Regions from separate parts of the Streptomyces sp. NPDC051909 genome, predicted to be linked through region 3. Evidence: riboswitches for the same ligand, from Rfam matches in the RefSeq annotation. Region 3 holds a riboswitch; each other region holds the start of a gene.
What was found. Region 3 has a riboswitch for cobalamin ahead of cobN (cobaltochelatase subunit CobN). Riboswitches for the same ligand answer to the same signal wherever they lie in the genome.

Region 1: another riboswitch for cobalamin. It lies ahead of AB0M18_RS04980 (ribonucleoside-diphosphate reductase subunit alpha); the one in region 3 lies ahead of cobN (cobaltochelatase subunit CobN).
Region 2: another riboswitch for cobalamin. It lies ahead of AB0M18_RS08370 (ABC transporter substrate-binding protein); the one in region 3 lies ahead of cobN (cobaltochelatase subunit CobN).

What each region holds. Positions count from the first base shown of each region.
Region 1 is NZ_JBFAYA010000002.1:444,309-451,755, reverse strand. It holds gene AB0M18_RS05000 (HD domain-containing protein) at 1-825, shown strand, start outside; gene AB0M18_RS04995 (hypothetical protein) at 905-1,885, shown strand; gene def (peptide deformylase) at 1,958-2,608, shown strand; gene AB0M18_RS04985 (ribonucleotide-diphosphate reductase subunit beta) at 2,673-3,692, opposite strand; gene AB0M18_RS04980 (ribonucleoside-diphosphate reductase subunit alpha) at 3,689-6,058, opposite strand; cobalamin riboswitch at 6,203-6,359, opposite strand; gene AB0M18_RS04975 (GNAT family N-acetyltransferase) at 6,394-6,903, opposite strand; gene mctP (monocarboxylate uptake permease MctP) at 6,979-7,447, opposite strand, start outside.
Region 2 is NZ_JBFAYA010000004.1:180,654-188,100, forward strand. It holds gene AB0M18_RS08350 (ABC-F family ATP-binding cassette domain-containing protein) at 1-1,227, shown strand, start outside; gene AB0M18_RS08355 (undecaprenyl-diphosphate phosphatase) at 1,348-2,184, shown strand; gene AB0M18_RS08360 (ABC transporter ATP-binding protein) at 2,315-3,121, opposite strand; gene AB0M18_RS08365 (iron chelate uptake ABC transporter family permease subunit) at 3,118-4,137, opposite strand; gene AB0M18_RS08370 (ABC transporter substrate-binding protein) at 4,134-5,216, opposite strand; cobalamin riboswitch at 5,305-5,468, opposite strand; gene AB0M18_RS08375 (hypothetical protein) at 5,546-6,208, opposite strand; gene htpX (zinc metalloprotease HtpX) at 6,228-7,145, opposite strand.
Region 3 is NZ_JBFAYA010000013.1:47,510-54,956, reverse strand. It holds gene AB0M18_RS21465 (precorrin-8X methylmutase) at 1-73, opposite strand, end outside; gene AB0M18_RS21460 (cobalamin biosynthesis protein CobG) at 70-1,368, opposite strand; gene AB0M18_RS21455 (hypothetical protein) at 1,295-2,965, opposite strand; cobalamin riboswitch at 3,267-3,406, shown strand; gene cobN (cobaltochelatase subunit CobN) at 3,446-7,108, shown strand; gene AB0M18_RS21445 (hypothetical protein) at 7,180-7,447, shown strand, end outside.

The DNA.
Region 1 (7,447 bases), on a different contig from region 3:
CTGCTCCTCACCGCCCTCTGCGACGCCGTCGTCGCCGCCCTGCTGCGCCGGGCCCGCAAGGGGCACCCCTACGGGCCGCTGCTCCGCGACGAGCTGCGCGCCCTGCTCGGCATCGGCTCCGCCGTGTGCGCCACCGGTGCCGTGATGGCGCTCGGGGTGGCCGTCGCGGGCCTCTGGGCGCTGCCCGTCTTCGCCGTACCGCTCCTCCTCACCCAGGTCTCGCTCCGCCGCTGGGCCGCCGTGCGCACCACCAACCGGCAGACCATCGCCTCCCTCGCCCGCGCCACCGAGATCGCCGGCTGCACACCGCCCGGGCACGTCCACCGGGTCGCCGCGCTCAGCCGGGCGGTCGGCCGGGAGCTCGGCCTGTCCGGGCCCGCGCTGACCGACCTCGAATACGCGGCGCTCATGCACGACATCGGACAGCTCTCCCTCGTCGACCCGGTCGACGGCGGCGCGACCGCCCCGCTGCCCGCCGCGGAACAGCGCCGGATCGCCCTGCTCGGCGCCGCCGTGGTGCGCCAGACCGGGGTCCCCGAGGCCGTCGCCCGGATCGTCGAGCGGCAGGCCGACCCGTACCGCGAGCAGCCGCTGCCCGCCCGGATCGTGCGGGTCGTGAACGCCTACGACGACCTGGCCGGCGACCGCGCCGGCGGCGGCCTCGGCGCCCTGGAACGGCTCCGGCTCGGCACCGCCCGCGACTACCACCCCGACGTGGTCGAATCCCTCGCCCGGGTGCTCGCCCGTGGCGGCGTCCCGGCCGCCGCCACGCCCGGTGCCCCGCCCGGTGCCACCAGGGGCATCGCCCCCGTCCCACCGGGGTAACCCATGGGTAATGAGCGCGCGTCCGACCGGGCATGGTTGGATGCGAACAAGAGGGTGTAGCGACCGGCAGGCGGGAATCGTGAGGATCTTCGGGAAGGTACGGCATCGGCCCTCCGCCTCGTGGCGGCAGGCCACCGACCGCGCGTTCACGCTGATCGGCGACGGCCGGTACGAGGACGCGGGCGCGCTGCTCACGCGAGCGGCGGACCTGGAGCCCTGGCTCTCCGAGTCCTGGTTCAACCTGGCCCTGCTGCACAAGTTCCGCCACGACTGGGAACAGGCCCGGGCCGCGGGCCTGCGCGCCGTCGCCCTGCTCGACAAGGAGACCGGCGCCCCCGACTGGTGGAACGTGGGCATCGCCGCCACCGCCCTGCAGGACTGGCCGCTGGCCCGCCGCGCCTGGCAGGCCTACGGACTGAGGGTGCCCGGAGCCGCCTCGGGCACCGGCGAGCCGGCCGGCATGGAGCTGGGCAGCGCGGCCGTGCGGCTCTCCCCGGAGGGCGAGGCCGAGGTCGTGTGGGGCCGCCGGCTCGACCCGGCCCGGATCGAGGTCCTGTCCATCCCGCTGCCGTCCTCCGGCCGCCGCTGGGGCGAGGTCGTGCTCCACGACGGCGTGCCCAACGGCGAGCGCACCACCAGCGCGGGCCCCTCCTACCCCGTCTTCGACGAGATCGAGCTGTGGGCGCCCTCACCCGTGCCCACCTGGGTGGTCCTCCTGGAGGCCGCCACCGAGGCCGACCGGGACGCCCTGGAGCAGCTCGCCGCCGACGCGGGCTTCGCCGCCGAGGACTGGTCGTCCTCCGTTCGGCTGCTCTGCCGCGCCTGCTCCGAGTCGACGATGCCGAGCGCCGAGGGCGAGGGCGAGCACCTGGACCCGCACGACCACAGCGAGCCCGGGCACCCCGGTCCGCTGGGCCACCGCTCGCCCGGCGAGCTGTGGGTGCCGGAGCGCGAGTGCGGCATCGCGGCGCCCGCGGGCCTGGTCCGCGGGCTGCTCGACGGCTGGGTGGCGGACAGCCCGGACAGCCGGGAATGGCGTGATCTGGAAGAAGTCTGCTGACCGCTGCCCGTAGGCTGTACCCCACATCTACGACAGATCCCTCGGATCTCAGGAAGAAGGCGTACGGCGGACATGTCGCAGCAGGGCACTGAGCAGGAGCAGACGGGCGTGTACGCCGTGGACGACGAGGGCTTCATCGTCGACACCGAGGACACCGAGGCCCGCGAGACCGCCCACCGCGAGCGCGGCACCTCGCGCCCCATCACGGTCGTGGGCAACCCCGTCCTGCACCGGGAGTGCAAGGACGTCACCGAGTTCGACGCCGAGCTGGCGCAGCTCATCGACGACATGTTCACCAGCCAGCGCACCGCCGAGGGCGTCGGCCTCGCCGCCAACCAGATCGGCGTGGACCTCAAGGTCTTCGTCTACGACTGCATGGACGACGAGGGCAAGCGCCACGTCGGCCACGTCGTCAACCCGGTCCTCGTCGACCTGCCGGCCGAGCAGCGCCACCTCGACGACTCCAACGAGGGCTGCCTGTCCGTCCCCACCGCCTACGCCGAGCTGGCCCGCCCGGACTACGCCGAGGTCAACGGCCAGGACATGCAGGGCAACCCGATCAAGGTCCGCGGCACCGGCTACTTCGCCCGCTGCCTCCAGCACGAGACCGACCACCTCTACGGCTTCCTCTACATCGACAAGCTGTCGAAGCGGGACCGCAAGGACGCCCTGCGCCAGATGGAAGAGGGCACCCCGCGCTACGAGATCGTCCCGAACGCCTGATCTCCGCGTCCGTACGCGAAAGGGCCCCGCACTCCTCGCAGTGCGGGGCCCTTCGTCGTACGGACTAGAAGTCCTCGTCCAGGTCCACCGAGCCCTCGACCGCCACCTGGTAGGCGGACGGGCGGCGCTCGAAGAAGTTGGTCAGTTCCTGGACGCCCTGGAGCTCCATGAAGGAGAACGGGTTCTCCGAGCCGTACACCGGGGCGAAGCCCAGGCGGGTCAGCCGCTGGTCGGCGACGCACTGGAGGTACTCGCGCATCGACTCGGTGTTCATGCCCGGCAGGCCCTCGCCGCACAGGTCGCGGCCGAACTGGAGCTCCGCCTCGACGGCCTCCTTCAGCATCTCCGTGACCTGCGCCTGGAGCCCGTCGTCGAAGAGCTCCGGCTCCTCCTTGCGGACGGTGTCCACGACCTCGAAGGCGAAGCTCATGTGCATCGTCTCGTCGCGGAACACCCAGTTGGTGCCGGTCGCCAGGCCGTGCAGCAGACCACGGGACCGGAACCAGTAGACGTACGCGAAGGCGCCGTAGAAGAACAGGCCCTCGATGCAGGCGGCGAAGCAGATCAGGTTCAGCAGGAAGCGGCGGCGGTCGGCGGCCGTCTCAAGGCGGTCGATCTTCTCGACCGAGTCCATCCACTTGAAGCAGAACTGGGCCTTCTCGCGGATGGAGGGGATGTTCTCGACGGCGGCGAACGCGGCGGCGCGGTCGTCCGGGTCGGGCAGGTAGGTGTCGAGCAGCGTCAGATAGAACTGGACGTGCACGGCCTCCTCGAAGAGCTGGCGCGAGAGATAGAGCCGCGCCTCCGGGGAGTTGATGTGCTTGTAGAGCGTCAGCACCAGGTTGTTGGCCACGATCGAGTCGCCGGTCGCGAAGAAGGCGACGAGACGGCCGATCATGTGCTGCTCGCCCGGGGACAGCTTGGCGAGGTCGGCGACGTCCGAGTGGAGGTCGACCTCCTCCACGGTCCAGGTGTTCTTGATCGCGTCGCGGTAGCGCTCGTAGAAGTCCGGGTAGCGCATCGGACGCAGGGTCAGTTCGAAGCCCGGGTCGAGCAGGTTGTGGTTGCGGCTGGGGGTCGTCACTGGCAGGCCTCGCAGGACTCGGGGTTTTCGAGGGAGCAGGCGACGGCGTCCGCGTCGGGTGTGGCCTGCTGGACGGGGATGGTCGTGGCCTGGGCGGCGCGGGCGATGCGGGTCGCCGGGCGGGAGCGCAGGTAGTACGTGGTCTTCAGGCCCTGCTTCCAGGCGTACGCGTACATCGACGACAGCTTGCCGATGGTCGGCGTCTCCATGAACAGGTTCAGGGACTGCGACTGGTCGAGGAAGGGGGTGCGGGCGGCGGCCATGTCGATCAGGCCGCGCTGCGGGATCTCCCAGGCCGTGCGGTACAGCTCGCGCACCTCGGCCGGCACCCAGCCGAAGCCGGCCACCGAGCCGTTGGCCTCGCGCAGCGCCTCGCGGGTCTGCGCGTCCCACACGCCGAGCTCCTTGAGCTCCGCGACCAGGTACGAGTTGACCTGGAGGAACTCGCCGGACAGCGTCTCGCGCTTGAACAGGTTGGAGACCTGCGGCTCGATGCACTCGTAGACGCCGGCGATCGAGGCGATCGTCGCGGTCGGGGCGATGGCGAGGAGGAGGGAGTTGCGCAGGCCGGTCGACGCGATCCGCGCGCGCAGCGCGGCCCAGCGCTCCGGCCAGTTGAGCTCGACGTCGTAGTGGTCGGGGTGCAGCACGCCTCGGGCCGTGCGGGTCTTCTCCCAGGCGGGCAGCGGGCCGTTGCGCTCGGCCAGGTCGGCGGAGGCCTCGTACGCGGCGAGCATGATCCGCTCGGCGATGCGGGTCGACAGGGCGCGGGCTCCGGCCGAGTCGAAGGGGAGCTTCAGCTTGAAGAAGACGTCCTGGAGGCCCATCGCGCCCAGGCCGACCGGGCGCCACTTGGCGTTGGAGCGGCCGGCCTGCTCGGTCGGGTAGAAGTTGATGTCGACGACCCGGTCGAGGAAGGTGACGGCCGTGCGGACGGTCTCGTCGAGCCGGTCCCAGTCGAGGTCGCCCGTCTCCTGGAGCACGAAGGCGCCGAGGTTGACCGAGCCGAGGTTGCACACGGCGGTCTCGCCGTCGTCGGTGACCTCGATGATCTCGGTGCACAGGTTCGAGGAGTGCACGACCGTGCCGGGCTCGGCGGTCTGGTTGGCGGTGCGGTTGGAGGCGTCCTTGAAGGTCATCCAGCCGTTGCCGGTCTGCGCGAGGGTGCGCATCATCCGGCCGTACAGGTCCCGGGCCGGCATGGTCTTGCGGGCCAGGCCCGCCGCCTCGGCCCTGCGGTAGGCGGCGTCGAACTCCTCGCCGTACAGGTCGACGAGCTCGGGCACGTCGGCCGGGGAGAACAGCGACCACTCGCCGTCCGCGTCGACCCGGCGCATGAACTCGTCCGGGATCCAGTGTGCCAGGTTGAGGTTGTGGGTGCGGCGGGCGTCCTCGCCGGTGTTGTCGCGGAGCTCCAGGAACTCCTCGATGTCCGCGTGCCAGGTCTCCAGATAGACGGCGGCGGCGCCCTTGCGGCGGCCGCCCTGGTTCACGGCGGCGACGGAGGCGTCGAGGGTCTTCAGGAACGGGACGATGCCGTTGGAGTGCCCGTTGGTGCCGCGGATCAGCGAACCGCGGGCGCGGATGCGGGAGTAGGCGAGGCCGATGCCGCCGGCGTGCTTGGACAGGCGCGCGACCTGGTGGTAGCGGTCGTAGATGGAGTCCAGCTCGTCCAGCGGGGAGTCGAGCAGGTAGCAGGACGACATCTGCGGGTGGCGGGTGCCGGAGTTGAAGAGGGTGGGGGAGGACGGCAGGTAGTCGAGCCGGCTCATCAGCCCGTACAGCGCCGTGACCTCGTCGAGCGCGCGGGCCGAGTCGTTCTCGGCGAGGCCGGAGGCGACGCGCAGCATGAAGTGCTGCGGGGTCTCGATCACCTTGCGGGTGATCGGGTGCCGGAGCAGATAGCGCGAGTACAGCGTGCGCAGACCGAAGTAGCCGAAGCGGTCGTCGGCGGCCGGGTCGATCGCCGCGTCGAGGCGCTCCGCGTGCAGCGCGACGAAGTCGGCGGTGCGGTCGGCGATCAGGCCCTCGCGGTGGCCGACGGCGACGGAGCCGGAGAAGGACACGGCGCCCTGACCGGCCGCCTCCTCGGTGATCGTGATGGTCAGGAGCCGGGCGGCGAGCCGGGAGTACGCCGGGTCCTCGGCGATCAGGCCGGCGGCGGCCTCGGTGGCCAGCTCGCGCAGTTCCGCCGCGTCCGAGCCGGGGTGCCGGCCGCGCAGCGCGGCGGCGGCGACCCGGCCGGGGTCGGTGTCCGGGAGGTCGGCGGTCAGCTCGGTCAGGGTCCGCAGCAGCGCGGTCCCGGGGCCGTCGCTGTCGACGGCGGAAGCCTGGGCCGAAGCCGGATCGGCGGGCGCGATGGTCACGTGGGGGCTCTCCCTCGCTCGGCTCGGGGCCAGGGCGGGGGAGGCGGGAAACGACGGGCCTCCGTGGCGTACGTACGCACACGGCGGCACCGCGTCCACCGGCCCACTCCGCGAGGCCCGGACGTCTGTGGCACCCGGAACGGACGGACCGGGCGCACCATCGGCAGGTCTTCGGACTCTCTCCGCGCGAAAAGCGCGAAGTGCACCGTTGCGGGACAGTTCCGGATTTCCACCGGATTCCCCTGCGGCGACAGCGAGGACGAGCATACATGTGGGGGGCGCCGATCGCGGCACCCCCCACATGTTGTGTGTCGTCTGACGAGCCGTCTGGATTCCTACAACTCCAGGGCGTAGCAGAGCAGCAGGAAATCGGGCTGCTCGGGAATGGGGGCCCAGTCCCGTTCCGGAGCGCGGCGGAAGCCCAGGCGCTCGTATATGCGGTGCGCGGTGCGCATCTCGGGCTGGGTGGACAGCACGATCCTCTCGCAGCCCTCCACGGCCCGCGCGCGCTCGACACAGGCCCGGACGAGGGCCTCGCCGACGCCTCGGCCGCGGGCCGCCCGGTCGACGGCCAGCATCCGGATCTCGGTCTCGCCGGGGCGGGCGCGGTCGCCCATCACGCCGGGGGCCGGGACGAAGGTCACGCCGCCGAGGACGGCGCCGTCCGCGTCCACGGCGGCGAGCACCTCGGCCACCTCGACCCGTCCGGCCACGTTCCGCAGATGCCCGTAGTACCAGTCGTCCGCGCCATGGAGGAGGAACCCGTCGTCGAGGTAGGCCCGGCCGGTGATCTCGCCGAGGGTCTCGTACTCCTCGGGCCGTACAGGTCTGATCGTGAAGTCCATGCACGTCAGTGTGCCCTTGACGCACCCGCGCCCGCCCCCGGGATTTCGGGGACGGGCGCGGGCTCATGCGCGGTGTCAGTGACCGGCGGCGCCGACCTTCGGCAGGTCGGTGGCGACGCCCGCGTCACCCGCGTCGGCGGTGTAGTCCGCCGGGGAGGTCTCGTCGACGCCCTCGGGGGCCTTGACGGCCTTGAGGACGAAGGTGAGGACCACGGTGACGAGCACGTTGAGGACGAAGGCGGTGAGGGCGATGTAGCCCATCTCGCCGATGCCCGGGATCTCCGCGGCGGAGCCGCCGAAGTGCTTCTGGGTCGGGCTCGCGACGCCGTACGCGGCGAACGTGCCGTAGATCATGCCGACCGCCCAGCCGGCGAGCAGTGCCCAGCGGTGCATCCAGCGGGTGAACAGACCGCCGACCAGGGCCGGGAAGGTCTGCAGGATCCAGATGCCGCCGAGCAGCTGGAAGTTGATCGCGACGGTCTTGTCCATGGTGAGGACGAAGATCAGCGCGCCGACCTTCACCAGGAGCGAGACCAGCTTGGAG
Region 2 (7,447 bases), on a different contig from region 3:
GACCGCGTCCTCGACACCCTCAGCGGCGGCCAGATCATCTCCCTCGGCCTCGCCGCCCAGCTCTTGCGGCGCCCCGACGTGCTGCTCCTCGACGAGCCCACCAACAACCTCGACCTCGACGCCCGGCACAAGCTCTACGACGTCCTCGACGCCTTCGACGGCTGTCTGTTCCTCGTCAGCCACGACCGCGCCCTGCTCGACCGGGTCGACCGCATCGCCGAACTCGACCGGGGACAACTCCACCTCTACGGTGGCACGTTCACCGCGTACGAGGAGGCCGTACGGGCCGAGCGCGAGGTCGCCGAGAAGAACGTCCGCAACGCCGAACAGGAACTCAAGCGCGAGAAGCGGGAGATGCAGCAGGCCCGCGAACGCGCCGAACGGCGCCAGAGCAACGCCGCGCGCAACCTCAAGAACGCCGGACTGCCCCGGATCTTCGCCGGCACCATGAAGCGCGGTGCCGAGGAGTCCGCCGGGCGGGCCGGACAGCTGCACGCGGCCCGCGTCGGCGAGGCGAAGTCCCGCCTGGACGAGGCCGAGCGCGCCCTCCGCCCGGAGCAGCGCCTCACCCTCGACCTGCCCGACACCCGGGTGCCCGCCGGCCGCACCCTCTTCCACGGCGAGGAGCTCCGCGTCCGCCTCGGCGACCGCGAGGTCTTCGCCGCCCCCGGTGTCGACCTCGACATCCGCGGCCCCGAACGCATCGCCCTGACGGGTCCCAACGGCGCCGGCAAGAGCACCCTGCTGCGTCTCCTCGACGGCGCCCTCGACCCCGACGGCGGCAGGATCACCCGCGCCGACGGCCGCGTCGCGTACCTCTCCCAGCGCCTCGACCTGCTCGACCCGGACCGCAGCGTCGCCGAGAACTTCGCCGCCCACGCCCCCGAACGCCCCGAGGCCGAGCGGATGAACCTGCTGGCCCGGTTCCTCTTCCGCGGCGCCCGCGCCCACCTGCCCGTCGGCGTCCTCTCCGGCGGCGAACGCCTCCGCGCCACCCTGGCCTGCGTCCTGTGCGCCGACCCCGCCCCCCACCTCCTGCTCCTCGACGAGCCGACCAACAACCTCGACCTGGACAGCGTCGCCCAGCTGGAGGGAGCCCTGAACTCCTACCAGGGCGCCTTCCTCGTGGTCAGCCACGACGAGCGCTTCCTGCGCGAGATCGGCGTCGACCGCCGGCTGCGCCTGGCCGACGGCGAGCTCAAGGAGACGGCCGCGCCGGGGAAGTAGCAGCCGTCCCACGTCACCGCCCCTTGGGCCGTCCGGGTGGCCGGCCGCGCGTGTTCGTTCGGAGGCTTCGGCGTTCTCGGGGCCGTCTTCTACGGTCGCCCGGAGGCAGAAAGGAACCCGATGAGCGCCATCAGCCTCGGTCAGGCCACCGTTCTCGGCATCGTCGAGGGCATCACCGAATTCCTGCCCATCTCCTCCACCGGGCATCTGAAGATCGCCGAGGGGCTGATGGGCATCCCGGTCGACGACCCGGCGGTGGTCGGCTTCTCGGCGGTGATCCAGGTCGGCGCGATCGCCGCCGTCCTCGTCTACTTCTTCAAGGACATCGTCCGCATCGCCACCGCCTGGGTGCGCGGCCTCGCGGACAAGGAGGAGCGCTACCACCACGACTACAAGTTCGCCTGGTGGATCATCTTCGCGACGATCCCCATCGTGGTGGTGGGCCTGGCGGCCAAGCCGCTGATCGACGGCCCGCTCGCCTCCCTGTGGGTGGTCGCCGCCTCGCTCATCGTCGGCAGTGGGGTGATGTGGGCGGCCGACCGGATGGGCCGGCACAAGCGCGGCGAGGACGACACGGACCTCAGGGACGCGATGCTGGTGGGCGGTTCGCAGATCCTCGCCCTGCTCTTCCCCGGCTTCTCGCGCTCCGGCGCCACGATGTCCACCGCCCTGATGCTGGACCTCGACCGGGTCGCCGCCACCCGTCTGTCCTTCTTCCTCGGCATCCCCGCGCTCACCGGCGCCGGTGTCTACGAACTCAAGGACGCCGTCGGCACCGGCGCGGGCACCGGCCCGCTGATCGTCGGCACGGCCGTCTCCTTCGTGGTGGCGTACGCGTCGATCGCCTGGCTGCTGAAGTACGTGGCCCAGCACTCCTTCAACGCGTTCGTGATCTACCGCCTGGTGGTGGGCGTCCTCCTCCTGGGCCTCCTGACGACGGGCGTCCTCTCCGCCTGAGCCTCCGGCCGGCGGGCCCCCGCGGCGGAGCTGCGGGGGTTCTTCGACGGGGCGTTCGGGGCGCTCGGGAGGGTGCTGCACGGACAGCAGGTCGCGCCGGAGAGCACCGCGTTCGGGCTCCGCACCGAGCTCAACTGGACGGCCGCGCGCTGACGACGGTCGCGACGGGCCCGAGGAAGCGGATGTGCGGGCGCCCGTCCGGGTCCGGACGGGAGACGTCGGCGCGCACGCCGTAGACCTCGGCGATCAGCTCCTTCGTCAGCACCTGCGCCGGCGGGCCGCTCGCCACCACCCGGCCCGCCCGCAGCACCACCAGATGGTCGCAGTACATCGCCGCCAGGTTCAGATCGTGCAGCGCGATCACGCTGGTCAGGCCGAGCCCGCCGAGCAGGGCGAGCAGGTCCAACTGGTGCTGGATGTCCAGGTGGTTGGTGGGCTCGTCGAGCAGCAGTTCACGCGGCTCCTGGGCGAGCGCCCGGGCGATCTGCACGCGCTGGCGCTCACCGCCCGACAACGTGCGCCACGCCCGGTCCGCCCGGTCGGCGAGCCCGGTGCGGGCCAGCGCCGAGCGTACCGCCGTCTCGTCGCCCGCCGAGGCCGGCGCCCACGCCCGGCGGTGCGGGACGCGCCCGAGCCGTACGACCTCCGACACCGTCAGATCGACCTGTGTGTCGGCGTGCTGCTCGACGGTGGCGAGCCGCCGCGCGACGGCCCCGCGGGGCAGCCCGGCCAGCGGATCGCCGTCAAGCGTCACCACCCCGGCGTCCGGCGCGAGCACCCCCGCGAGGATCCGCAGCAGCGTGGACTTCCCCGAACCGTTCGGCCCGAGCAGCCCGGTGACCTCCCCGGGGCGGGGCGCCAGGCCCACCCCGTCGAGCAGCACGGCACCGCCGGCCGTCCGCGACACCCCCTCGGCCCGCAGTCCCTGCCCCGTCACCGGGTCGCCCCCCTCGCCCGGTACAGGACGAGGACGAACGCCGGCACACCCACCAGCGAGGTCACCACGCCCACCGGCACCTCCTGCGGATCGAGCACGGTACGGGCCAGGGTGTCCGCCCACACCAGGAAGACCGCCCCCGCGAGCGCCGTCAGCGGCAGCAGGCGCGCATGCCCGGGCCCGGCGAGCATGCGTACGGCGTGCGGCAGGACCAGGCCGACGAAGCCGATCGCCCCGGCCGACGAGACCAGCGCGGCCGTCAGGAGCGCCGTCACGCACAGCAGCACCACCCGGGTCCGGGCCACCGAGACGCCGAGCGAGGCCGCCGCGTCCTCGCCGAACGCGAAGGCGTCCAGGGTTCGCGCGTACCCGCCGCAGATCAGCAGCGCCGCGGCGAGCACGGCCGCGCAGACCACGACATCCGTCCACCCCGCCCCCGTCAGCGAGCCCAGCAGCCAGAACAGCACGCCCCGTGTCGTCTCCGCGTCCGCCGCCGTCATCACGACGAACGACGTCAGCGCGGAGAAGAGCTGCATCGCGGCCACCCCGGCGAGCACCACCCGGTCCGTCGACCCGCCGAGGACATGGCTGAGGAACAGCACCAGCGCGAAGGAGAGCACCGCGCCCACGAACGCACCGCCGGTCACCGACACGGCGCCCCCGCCCACCCCGAGGACGACGACCGCGACCGCGCCCGTCGACGCGCCCGAGGACACCCCGAGCACGAAGGGATCGGCGAGCGGATTGCGCAGCAGCGACTGCATCACCGCGCCGCAGACGGCAAGTCCCGCACCGCACACGGCGGCGAGCAGCGTACGGGGCAGGCGCAGGTTCCAGACGATGCCGTCCCGGATCGGGCTCAGAACCGCCGTGTCCCCCGTGCCCAGATGTGTGACGAGCACCGACCACACATCGGCCACGGAGATGTCCGCCGGGCCGATCGTGATCGCGGCGGCCACCGACACGCACAGCAGCGCCAGCCCGCCCGTTCCCGAGAGGACGGCGACGCGGCTCACTTGGCGAGCCCGTACGCCCGCAACGCCGCCGCGACCTTCTCGACGCCCTCGACCGTCCGCACGGTCGGGTTCATCGCCTGGCCGCTGAGGATCACGTACCGCTTCCCCTTCACCGCCGTCATGTTCTTCGTGACCGGATGCGACTCCAGGAACTCGATCTTCTTCGCGGCACTCTCCGCCGACTGCGCCTTCCGCGTCAGATCGGCGATCACCAGCACATCGGGATCGCGGTCGGCGACCGTCTCCCAATTGATCTGCGGCCACTCCTCCTTGGTGTCGTCGAAGACGTTCCGCACCCCGAGGGTGGTGCTGACGATCCCGGGCGCGCCGCAGCACCCGGCCATGTACGGACCCTGCGAGTCCGAGAACCAGTAGAGGACGGACGCGCCGCCGAAGTCCGCGCCGGCGCGGGCCTTCACCACGCGTGCCTTCAGCTCGCCGATCAGCTTCTCGCCGCGCTCCGGCACGCCGAACACCCGCGCCAGGTCACGGATCTCCCGGTACACCGTCTCCATCGTCAGCGGCCGGGTCCGGACGCCGTCGCCGTCCCCGCTGTTGTCCTTGTCGACGCAGTCGGTGGGGGAGAGATACGTGGGGACGCCCAGCTGGGCGAAGCGCTCGCGCGGCGCCACGCCGCCCTTGCCGAGGGTGTAGAGGAAGGAGGCGCTGACGAAGTCCGGCTCGGTGTCGAGCACGTTCTCGAAGGAGGGGTAGCGGTCGGCGAGCCGGGGTACGGAGGCGTTCGCCTTCTCCAGGCCCTTCAGGACCGGGTCCGTCCAGGTCGCCGTGCCCACCATCCGGTCGGCGAGGCCGAGCGACAGCAGGATCTCGGCCGAACCCTGGTCGAGCGCCACGGCCCGGCGCGGCGGCGCGGTGAAGGTGACCCGCTGCCCGCAGTTCTCCAGGGTGACCGGATAGCCGGCCTTGGCATCCCCCTTGGCGGAAGAGCCGGACGATCCGGCGGACCCGGACGGTCCGGGGGCGGCCGGGTCGCCGGTGCCGCAGCCGGCGGCCAGCACGGCCCCGGTCACGAGCAGCACGGCGGAACGAAGGGCACGGGCGGGGAGTGCGAGGGGCACGCGGGAATCCTCTGCGTCCACGGCTCATACGCGGAGCCTGTCGTAGGTCATCCCCGGACGACGTCGGTACCGTGCCGGGGCCGCCAGCAGGTCTTCGGACTCGGGGTCACTCGGACGGAACGCCTTCCCGGGTCGTACGCCGTACGTCGCACGTCATGCGTGACCGCACGTGACGCGGCTGCCCCAGTGGCCGATGCCCCGCCCGTCACCCTCACCGCTGCGCGTCAGCTCCGGATTCCCACCGGATTCCCTGACCCGTGCACAGGACGGCCGCTCACGCGGAGTCCGTGCGGAGGTACGACTGGCCCGGGCAAACTACCACAGGGCGATCATGGTCCGGGCGGCCGGTCCGCCCCGTCCGGCCCCGCCCCGCCGAGCCCCGGAGCGCCCCACACCGGGAACCACCGCTCCATGTCCGGCTCCAGTGCCAGGTCGCCCGCGAGCAGCGCCCTGACCTGCAACTCCAGCGCGTTGTCGCGGGTCTCGGCACGATCCGGACGCGGTGCGAAGGGATAGAAGGTGCCGCGCTTGTAGAGGTAGACGAGCGCCAGGTCGCGCGCCCGGTGTTCGCCGGCCCCGGGCGCGCGGAACGCGGTCAGGGAGCAGAGCAGATTCGGCCCGAAGCCCGCCTCCTCAAGCAGCGAATTGACCGCGTGCAGGTCGTTGACCAGCGTGATCAGGTCCTCGGCGGGGCGGCGGACGGTGAGCCAGGTGTAGCCGTACGCGTCCGGGGTGTACGTCACGGGCGCCGTGCCGCCCGTCGCGCCGGGCGGCCCCGCCGCCCCCGCCGCGTCGAGCAGCTCCCGTACCTCCTCCTTCAACCGCGCGAAGGCCCCGCCCTCCACCGCCGCGAAACACACCGACCCCGCGCCCGTCGGCACGAAGCCGGTGCCCGCCTGGAGGGTGAGGGCCGCGGCCGGAAGCCCGAAGAGCCGGTCGAGATCCGGCCGTACCGGCCGGCTGCGCCCGAGGATGCTGTCGAGGAGTCCCACCGCCGTGCCGCCTCCCGCCTCACGCCTCGCCGAGCTGCGCCGAGATCCGCGCCAGCTGTTCGAGCCGCTGCTCCAGGGTGGGGTGGCTGGAGAGCAGCCGGCTCAGGCTCTCCTTCGAGGAGAACGCCGGCGCGAACCAGAAGGCGTTGTACGGCTCCGCCTTGCGCAGGTCCTTCGTCGGGATCCGGGCCATCTCGCCGCTCACCTTGGTGAGCGCGGACGCCAGCGCCGACGGGCGGCCGGTGAGCAGTGCGGCGGCCCGGTCCGCGGCCAGCTCGCGGTAGCGGGAGAGCACCCGGGTGAGGAGGAAGCTCACGATGTACACGGCCGCGCTGACGACCGGCACGAGGAGCACGGCGACGCCCATCGCGCTGTCCCGGCTGCGCCCGAGGCCGCTGTAGAGCGCGACGCGGGTCATCACCCCGGCGAGGACACCGAGGAAGGAGGCGATCGTCATGACCGCGACGTCGCGGTGCGCCACGTGCGACATCTCGTGCGCGAGGACCCCCTCCAGCTCCTCCGGCTCCAGGCGCCGCAGCAGGCCCGTCGTCACGCAGACCAGCGCGGTCTTCTCGCCGCGCCCGGTGGCGAACGCGTTCGGCACGTCGCTCTCCGCGATCGCCACCTTCGGCTTCGGCATGTCGGCGAGCGCGCAGATCCGGTCGACGGTGCCGTGCAGCTCCGGTGCCTGCTCGCGGGTCACCTCGCGCGCGCCCATGCCGAGCGCGGCGATCTTGTCGCTGAACCAGAACTGCCCGACGAACAGCGCGCCCGTGATCAGCAGGATGATCGGCCAGGACCCGCGCAGCAGCACGAGCAGGACGCCGACGAACACCACGTAGAGGAGGCCGATCAGGAACATCGTCGTCGCCATGCGCGTCGCGAGCCCCCGGTCGGGGGCGTAGCGCGAGCGGGACGAGGACCGTGTTCTGGCCATGCGCGCACCCTCTTCCCGGAGCGGACGGAACCGGCCGTGCCCGAGCCGGGCCGGCCTTCCGCCCCTCTCCTGCCAGTGTGCTCCCCCGCCCGCGGGAACGGCCGCCCCGCCCGTACGTGGACGCGCACGACTCGTGGGGGCGCCGTGTTTCGGCCGTCCGGCAGTTTCCGCACGTCGCTTTCGCCGTACCGGAGACGGGGCGGCCGGGTCCGCGCTACCGTGGTGGTGGGCCCGGCCTCGCACCTCCCCCGTGTGCGACGGCCGGGCCCACCTGTGTCGCGTGCGACCGGGACGGCCGGTGT
Region 3 (7,447 bases):
TCGTGGCAAAGGACCGGCGGTAGATCTCCGCCCCGTCCTTCTCGTACTCGAACATCGTGTCGCTCTCGCTCATCTCGTGGTGGTGCGGGCCGTGGATACAGCGTCGATCAGGGAGGTACGGGGGGTGGGCGCGCCGTCCACCAGGTAGGCGCCGTCGCCGGCGGCGACGACGTCGACCCAGGCGCCGTGCGGGTGGCCGCAGCGGCGCTCGCACCCGGAGAAGTGCACGGGCAGCGGGCCGGCGGGGGCGCGGACGGCCTCCGCCCGTACGTCGTCGAGGGACTTGGCGCAGCCGGGCCGCCCGGTGCAGGCGGTGACGCCGACGGCGGGGGCGTCGGGGGTGGTGACGAGCCCGTGCGCGGCGAGGTCGGCCAGTCCGGCCGCGGGCGCGACGACGACCACTCCGCGCCACGGCGTGAACCGGACCTCGGCGGCCGGGAGCAGGGCGCGCGCCTGGGCGGCGGTGAGCCGCCCGAGCGGCGCGAGCACATGCAGGGCGCCGGCGCCGAGCGGCCCGGGGGCGAGCGGCGCGGCCCGCGGAAGACGTACGGGGTCGGGTCCGAGGTCGGGTTCGGGTACGGGTTCGGGTGCGGGTTCCGCGGCTGTCCCGGTCTGCGCGGGTTCGGGTGCGGGTTCTGCGGCCGTCCCGGCCTGCGCGAGGGCGGCGGTGAGATCCGGCGCGTACCCCTCGGGCAGCTCGCGCACCCGCCAGGCGCCGTTGCCGGCCGAGTCGGCGGCGTCGAGGAAGGCCAGCGCGGCGGCGAGCGCGGCGCGCGGCGCGTCGGCGCCGGGGACCCGGAAGGTCTGTCCGGCGCACCGCAGCAGCGCGCTCCCGCCCTCCGCTGCGATCAAGGTCACATCCCCGCCGAGCCCGGCGACGTCCCCGCGCCCGTCGTCCAGGACGAACAGGAACCGCCCCGAGAGCGCCGCGGCGCGGGGCGTCCCGCACAGCAGCCCGTCGAGCTCCCGCACCCACAACTGCACGTCACCGTGGCCGAGTCCGTCGAGCCCGGCGGCCGGCGAGGCGACCAGGTTCCGCACCCGCTCATGCGTCTCGGACGGCAACAGCCCGCCCTGCCGCAGCCGCGCGGCCAGCTCCCCGCCGCACCCGTCCCCGAGCCCCCGCAGCTCGGCGTTCCCCCGCGAGGTGATCCCGATCCCCCCGTCGCCCAGCTCCTCGGCGGCCGAGGCCAGAACGCGCACCTGATCCTCCGTCAACCGCCCTCCGGGCAGCCGGAGTCGGGCGAGGAACCCGTCATCGGCGCGATGCAGACGCAACGCCCCGGGGCAGGCGTCACCGCGGTCCCGTATGAGAGGTTCGCCCAGGTCGGAGGAGGTTGGTGGGGTGGCCGGCATGGCGGCGAGCATACCGCTCCTCCTGGCGCTGACCAGGGCTGGTCAAATCGCCATGAACCGGCCTGAGCCGGTGTCCCTCCGAGCGGTCCTGAGGAACAGGGAACAGCGCGAGTTGGCCATCTCGGCGCGGTCGGGTCTTGTCGCCTCTGCGTGGCGTGCCTGCCGTCCTGGATGGGTTCGCGGTCCCGCGCGGCTCGGGAAGGAGTCCGGTCTGGCCGGTAGCTCTCCTCGCGCTCATCCTCTGGTGAGCGGAGGTCACACCTGGCCGACGCCGGATTCCGTAACCCAGGCCACGCCTGCCGATCGCCACGGCGGCACCATGGTGTCGCGTGACAGTGGTTCTCGTTTGCTGTTGGATCGGGGTCTGCCAGTGCCGGGCGCCCCAGCGGGAGGTGTAGGCGGGATCGACGGCGATGACGACCAAGCCTTGATGGAAGGCCATGGCGCGCAGCCGCTCGCGAAAGCGTGCGGTGGGAATTCCTGCGACGGTGCGACGGAACATCTTGCCGCGCCTGCCCCGGCCCATCGTCTCGCGGCCGGTGGCACGTGCGTCGTCGAAGCCCAGATTCTCCACGGCGATCCCGGCGCAGCCGTGTTGCCGGGCCGTGACGATCAACTCGCCGATGGCGGCCCGAAGGCGCCCATCGCGGGTCTCGGTCGATCCGGTCATCTCCAACGGCAAGGTGATGGGGGCGGACACGGGGTTGCCGTGTGAGTCGAGGACGTAAGCGGCAAGATGGTCGGCGTTCAGGTCGACACCGAGCAGTCGCTTCCCGACCGCACGGATCTCCCCGGGGGTGGGGAGGACGGATCGGTCGGTGGACCACGAGGCGTCCAGGTACCAGCGGTCGCGTACCGGATCGAGGACGATGTCGTACCGAACGGCTCGGTTCGCGGTCACGCGATCAAGCCACTCCTGGCGGCGGTGGTGAAACCGTACGGCGCATGCCAGTCGATAGCGGCCGCGTGGGGCGTTGGCCAGGTGTCGTAGGGGCTCGGGGAGCGCGATGCTCACGGAGCCGCCGTCCGGCTCGACAGTGATCGTGTAGTTGCCGTGGGGCGCGCCGGACTCGCCGTCAGCCGTAAGGAACAGTCGCGAGGCGTCCCACCGCCGACGCCACTGCTGCTCGGTGAGCTGCGCGGCGGCAAGGCCGTGGCGTACCTTGACGAATCGCTTCCCACCCACGACGACTGCCGGACGGCCGGCCTCGATGCGCTGCTCGACCCGGTTGAGCCGTGCCTGGAGGACCTGAAGGCGACGCTGTTTCTGGAAGCGTTCTGCCTGGTCGGTGTATCCCCGCGTTGTGGCCTTGCGCCGACCGCACGGAACGGACAACCGCCGGGTGATCGCCGCGATGGCGCTGCACAACGACGCGCGCTCGCTGTGCAGGCAGCGGAGAGAAAGCTGGTACTGGTCCTCGGTCGTCCTTGTCATCGCTCCCGCCCAGCGGGAGGAGGAAACCTTCGTGAGCCTGTTCTTTCGCCCGGCGCGCTGTGTGTCCTTCGGCCGCACATTTCCCAGGGCGAGGCGGGCGGTCAGATCGGCGCGCTGATGATGCCCGTTGTGCCTTCCGACAGCGGTGAGGACTTCGCTGTCGGCCTCGGTCATCCGTAACCGGTCCCGGATGCGTGCACCCACAGGCGCGGCGACGGTGAAGGAGTCCGTGATCGTACGCAGTCCGCTTCGCTTGTTGCGTGCTGCACTCGCCACTGAACACCCCCTTCCGTCGAGTTCTCCGAACGGCTGTCAACGATGCCAACCGCTGGGGGCAGCCGCCGGTGAACGGCAGGCGCTTCACTCGAACGAGTATCTGGGTGATCGAAAGCGCCGAGAACCGGTTGGAAAGTCGCAATGCCTGATTGTCACGTCATGAACCTGGGTGGCTGCACAGGCGGTACGGACACGACCTACTATGCAGATCGGCATGGGGTCCCAGGACCCCGGGGAGGAAGCCCGGTGAGAATCCGGCGCGGTCCCGCCACTGTGAGCCGGCCTCGGGGGAATCCCGGGGGCCGGTGAGTCAGGAACTCCCGCCGTCCAACGACCACCCGGGGCGCGGACACCCCGAGGAAGGGCCTGAGCCTCGCCATGCTCCTGCTGCTGTCGCATTCCGACACCGACCTGCTCAGTGCCCGTGCGGCGAACACCGCCGTGACCGAGGGCGCGTCCGACGGCGCGTCCGCGTCCGAGGGCGTGGAGTGGCGGTACGCCAACCCCGCCCGGCTTCCCCAGCACGATCTGCCCGGACTTCTCTCCGGCCTTCTCGACGGCGTCGAGCTGGTCGTCGTACGTCTCCTCGGCGGTGTCCGGTCCTGGCAGGAGGGCCTGGACGCGGTGCTCGCCGCCGGGAAGCCGGTGGTCGTGCTGAGCGGTGAACAGGCGCCGGACGCGCAGCTCATGGGCGTCTCCACGGTCCCGGTCGGCGTCGCCACCGAGGCGCACGCCTATCTCGCGCACGGCGGACCGGCGAACCTCGGGCAGCTCGCCCGGTTCCTGTCCGACACCGTGCTGCTCACGGGCCACGGCTTCGAGGCCCCGGCGCCCGCCCCCACCTGGGGCGCGCTCGACCGCACGCCCGGGCGCACCGAGGGCCCGACGGTCGCCGTGCTCTACTACCGGGCCCACCACATGAGCGGCAACACCGCCTTCGTCGGCGCCCTCTGCGAGGCCATCGAGGCGCAGGGCGCCCAGGCCAGGCCGCTGTACGTGACCTCGCTGCGGGCTCCCGAGGACGAACTGCTCGACACCCTCCGTACCGCCGACGCGATCGTCACCACCGTGCTCGCCGCGGGCGGCACCAAGCCGGCCGAGGCGCAGGCGGGCGGCGACGAGGAGGCGTGGGACGCGGGCGCGCTGGCCGCGCTGGACGTGCCGATCCTGCAGGCCCTGTGCCTCACCGGGTCCCGGTCGGCCTGGGAGGAGAACGACGAGGGCCTCTCCCCGCTGGACGCCGCCAGCCAGGTCGCCGTGCCGGAGTTCGACGGACGGCTGATCACCGTCCCCTTCTCCTTCAAGGAGATCGACGAGGACGGTCTTCCGGCGTACGTGGCCGACCCCGAGCGCGCCGCCCGGGTCGCGGGCATCGCCGTCCGGCACGCCCGCCTGCGCCACATCCCGAACGCCGAGAAGAAGCTCGCGCTGGTCCTCTCCGCGTACCCGACCAAGCACTCGCGGATCGGCAACGCGGTCGGCCTGGACACCCCCGCCTCCGCCGTGGAGCTGCTGCGCAGGCTCCGTGAGGAGGGCTACGACTTCGGGCCGGTCGAGGACGTCCCCGGCCTGGTCTCCGGGGACGGCGACGAGCTGATCTACGCCCTCATCGAGGCCGGCGGCCACGACCAGGACTGGCTGACCGAGGAGCAGCTGGCCCGCAACCCGGTCCGCATCCCGGCCGCCGACTACAAGCGCTGGTACGCCGAACTCCCGGCGGAGCTGCGTGAGCAGGTCGAGGAGCACTGGGGTCCGGCGCCGGGCGAGATGTTCCTCGACCGGTCCCGCAACCCCGAGGGCGACATCGTCCTCGCCGCCCTGCGGCGCGGGAACCTGCTCGTCCTCATCCAGCCGCCGCGCGGCTTCGGCGAGAACCCGATCGCGATCTACCACGACCCCGACCTGCCGCCCTCGCACCACTACCTGGCGGCCTACCGCTGGATCGCCGCCCGCGCGGAGGACGGCGGTTTCGGCGCCGACGCCATGGTGCACCTCGGCAAGCACGGCAACCTGGAGTGGCTGCCGGGCAAGAACGCCGGTCTGTCCGCCGCCTGCGGCCCGGACGCGGCCCTCGGCGACCTGCCGCTCGTCTACCCGTTCCTGGTGAACGACCCGGGCGAGGGCACCCAGGCCAAGCGCCGGGTGCACGCGACCCTCGTCGACCACCTGGTGCCGCCGATGGCGCGTGCCGACAGTTACGGCGACATCGCGCGCCTGGAGCAGCTGCTCGACGAGTACGCGCAGATCAGCAGCATGGACCCGGCGAAGCTGCCCGCGATCCGCGCGCAGATCTGGACGCTGATCCAGGCCGCGAAGCTCGACCACGACCTGGGCCTCGACGACCGGCCGGACGACGACGGCTTCGACGACTTCCTGCTGCACGTCGACGGCTGGCTGTGCGAGGTCAAGGACGCCCAGATCCGTGACGGTCTGCATGTCCTCGGCGGCGCCCCGACCGGCGAGGCCCGCGTCAACCTGGTCCTCTCCATCCTGCGCGCCCGCCAGATCTGGGGCGGCACCCAGGCCCTGCCGGGTCTGCGCGAGGCCCTCGGTCTGGACGAGTCGGCCGCCACCCGCACCACCGCCGACGCGGCGGAGGCCAAGGCCCGTGAGCTGGTCGAGGCGATGGAGGCGGCGGACTGGGACCCGGCCGCCGTCGCGGCGGTCGCCGCCGGTCAGGTCCAGGCCGTCGCCGACGTCCTGGAGTTCGCCGCCACCCAGGTCGTGCCGCGCCTCGCCGCCACCACCGACGAACTCGCCCACGCCGTGCACGCCCTGAACGGCGGCTTCGTCCCGGCTGGCCCCTCCGGCTCGCCGCTGCGCGGTCTGGTCAACGTGCTGCCGACCGGCCGCAACTTCTACTCCGTCGACCCCAAGGCCGTGCCCTCCCGGCTCGCCTGGGAGACCGGTCAGGCGCTCGCCGACTCGCTCCTCACCCGCTACCGCGACGACAACGGCGAGTGGCCCACCTCCGTCGGCCTCTCCCTGTGGGGTACGAGCGCGATGCGCACCGCGGGCGACGACGTCGCCGAGGCGCTCGCCCTGCTCGGCGTCCGCCCGCTGTGGGACGACGCCTCGCGCCGCGTGAACGGCCTGGAGCCCATCCCGCTCGCCGAACTCGGCCGCCCGCGCATCGACGTGACGCTGCGCATCTCCGGCTTCTTCCGCGACGCGTTCCCGCACGTCATCGGGCTCCTCGACGATGCCGTGCGGCTGGTCGCCGGTCTGGAGGGCGAGTCCGCCGAGGACAACTTCGTGCGCGCCCACGCCCAGGCCGACCTGGCCGAGCACGGCGACGAACGCCGCGCCACCACCCGTATCTTCGGCTCCCGGCCGGGCACCTACGGCGCCGGTCTGCTCCAGCTGATCGACTCGCGGGACTGGCGGACCGACGCCGACCTCGCCGAGGTGTACACGGTGTGGGGCGGCTACGCGTACGGCCGCGGGCTCGAAGGGCGCCCGGCGCGCGCCGAGATGGAGTCGGCGTACAAGCGGATCGCGGTGGCGGCGAAGAACACCGACACCCGCGAGCACGACATCGCCGACTCGGACGACTACTTCCAGTACCACGGCGGCATGGTGGCGACCGTGCGCGCGCTGCGCGGCACCGCCCCGGAGGCGTACATCGGCGACTCCACCCGCCCCGAGACCGTCCGCACCCGCACCCTCGTCGAGGAGACCTCCCGGGTCTTCCGCGCCCGCGTGGTCAACCCGCGCTGGATCGAGGCCATGCGCCGGCACGGCTACAAGGGCGCGTTCGAGCTCGCGGCGACCGTCGACTACCTCTTCGGCTACGACGCCACGACCGGCGTCGTCGCCGACTGGATGTACGACAAGCTGACGCAGGAGTACGTCCTCGACCCGGCGAACCAGGCCTTCCTGAAGGAGGCCAACCCCTGGGCCCTGCACGGCATCGCCGAACGCCTGCTGGAGGCCGAGTCCCGCGGCATGTGGGAGAAGCCGGACCCGGGGACCCTGGCCGCGCTGCGCCAGGTGTTCCTGGAGACGGAGGGCGACCTGGAGGGCGACGACGACGCCTGAGCGGCCCGAGTTACGATCCCGGCCGCACGTCTGTGCGGATCGAGAACGTGACCAGGGGTGGGGTGGTGGGCATGCGTGCCCGCGGAGCGGTGGCGGTGACGGTGGTGCTCGGCCTGAGCCTGGCCCTGGGGGCCTGCTCGGGCCCGGGGACGGGATCCGGCGACGGTACGAGCGGTGGTACGGGCAAGAAGCCGGGCGCCACCGGGTCGGCGACGCCGACCACCGCCACCCCCTCCGTCGAGCCCTCGGCGAAGCCCACCAGCGCGCCGCCCTCGCCCGCCCGCACCACGTCGTCGGGCCCCGACCGCTCGGCCGAGCCGTCCCCGACGGGCAGGCCGA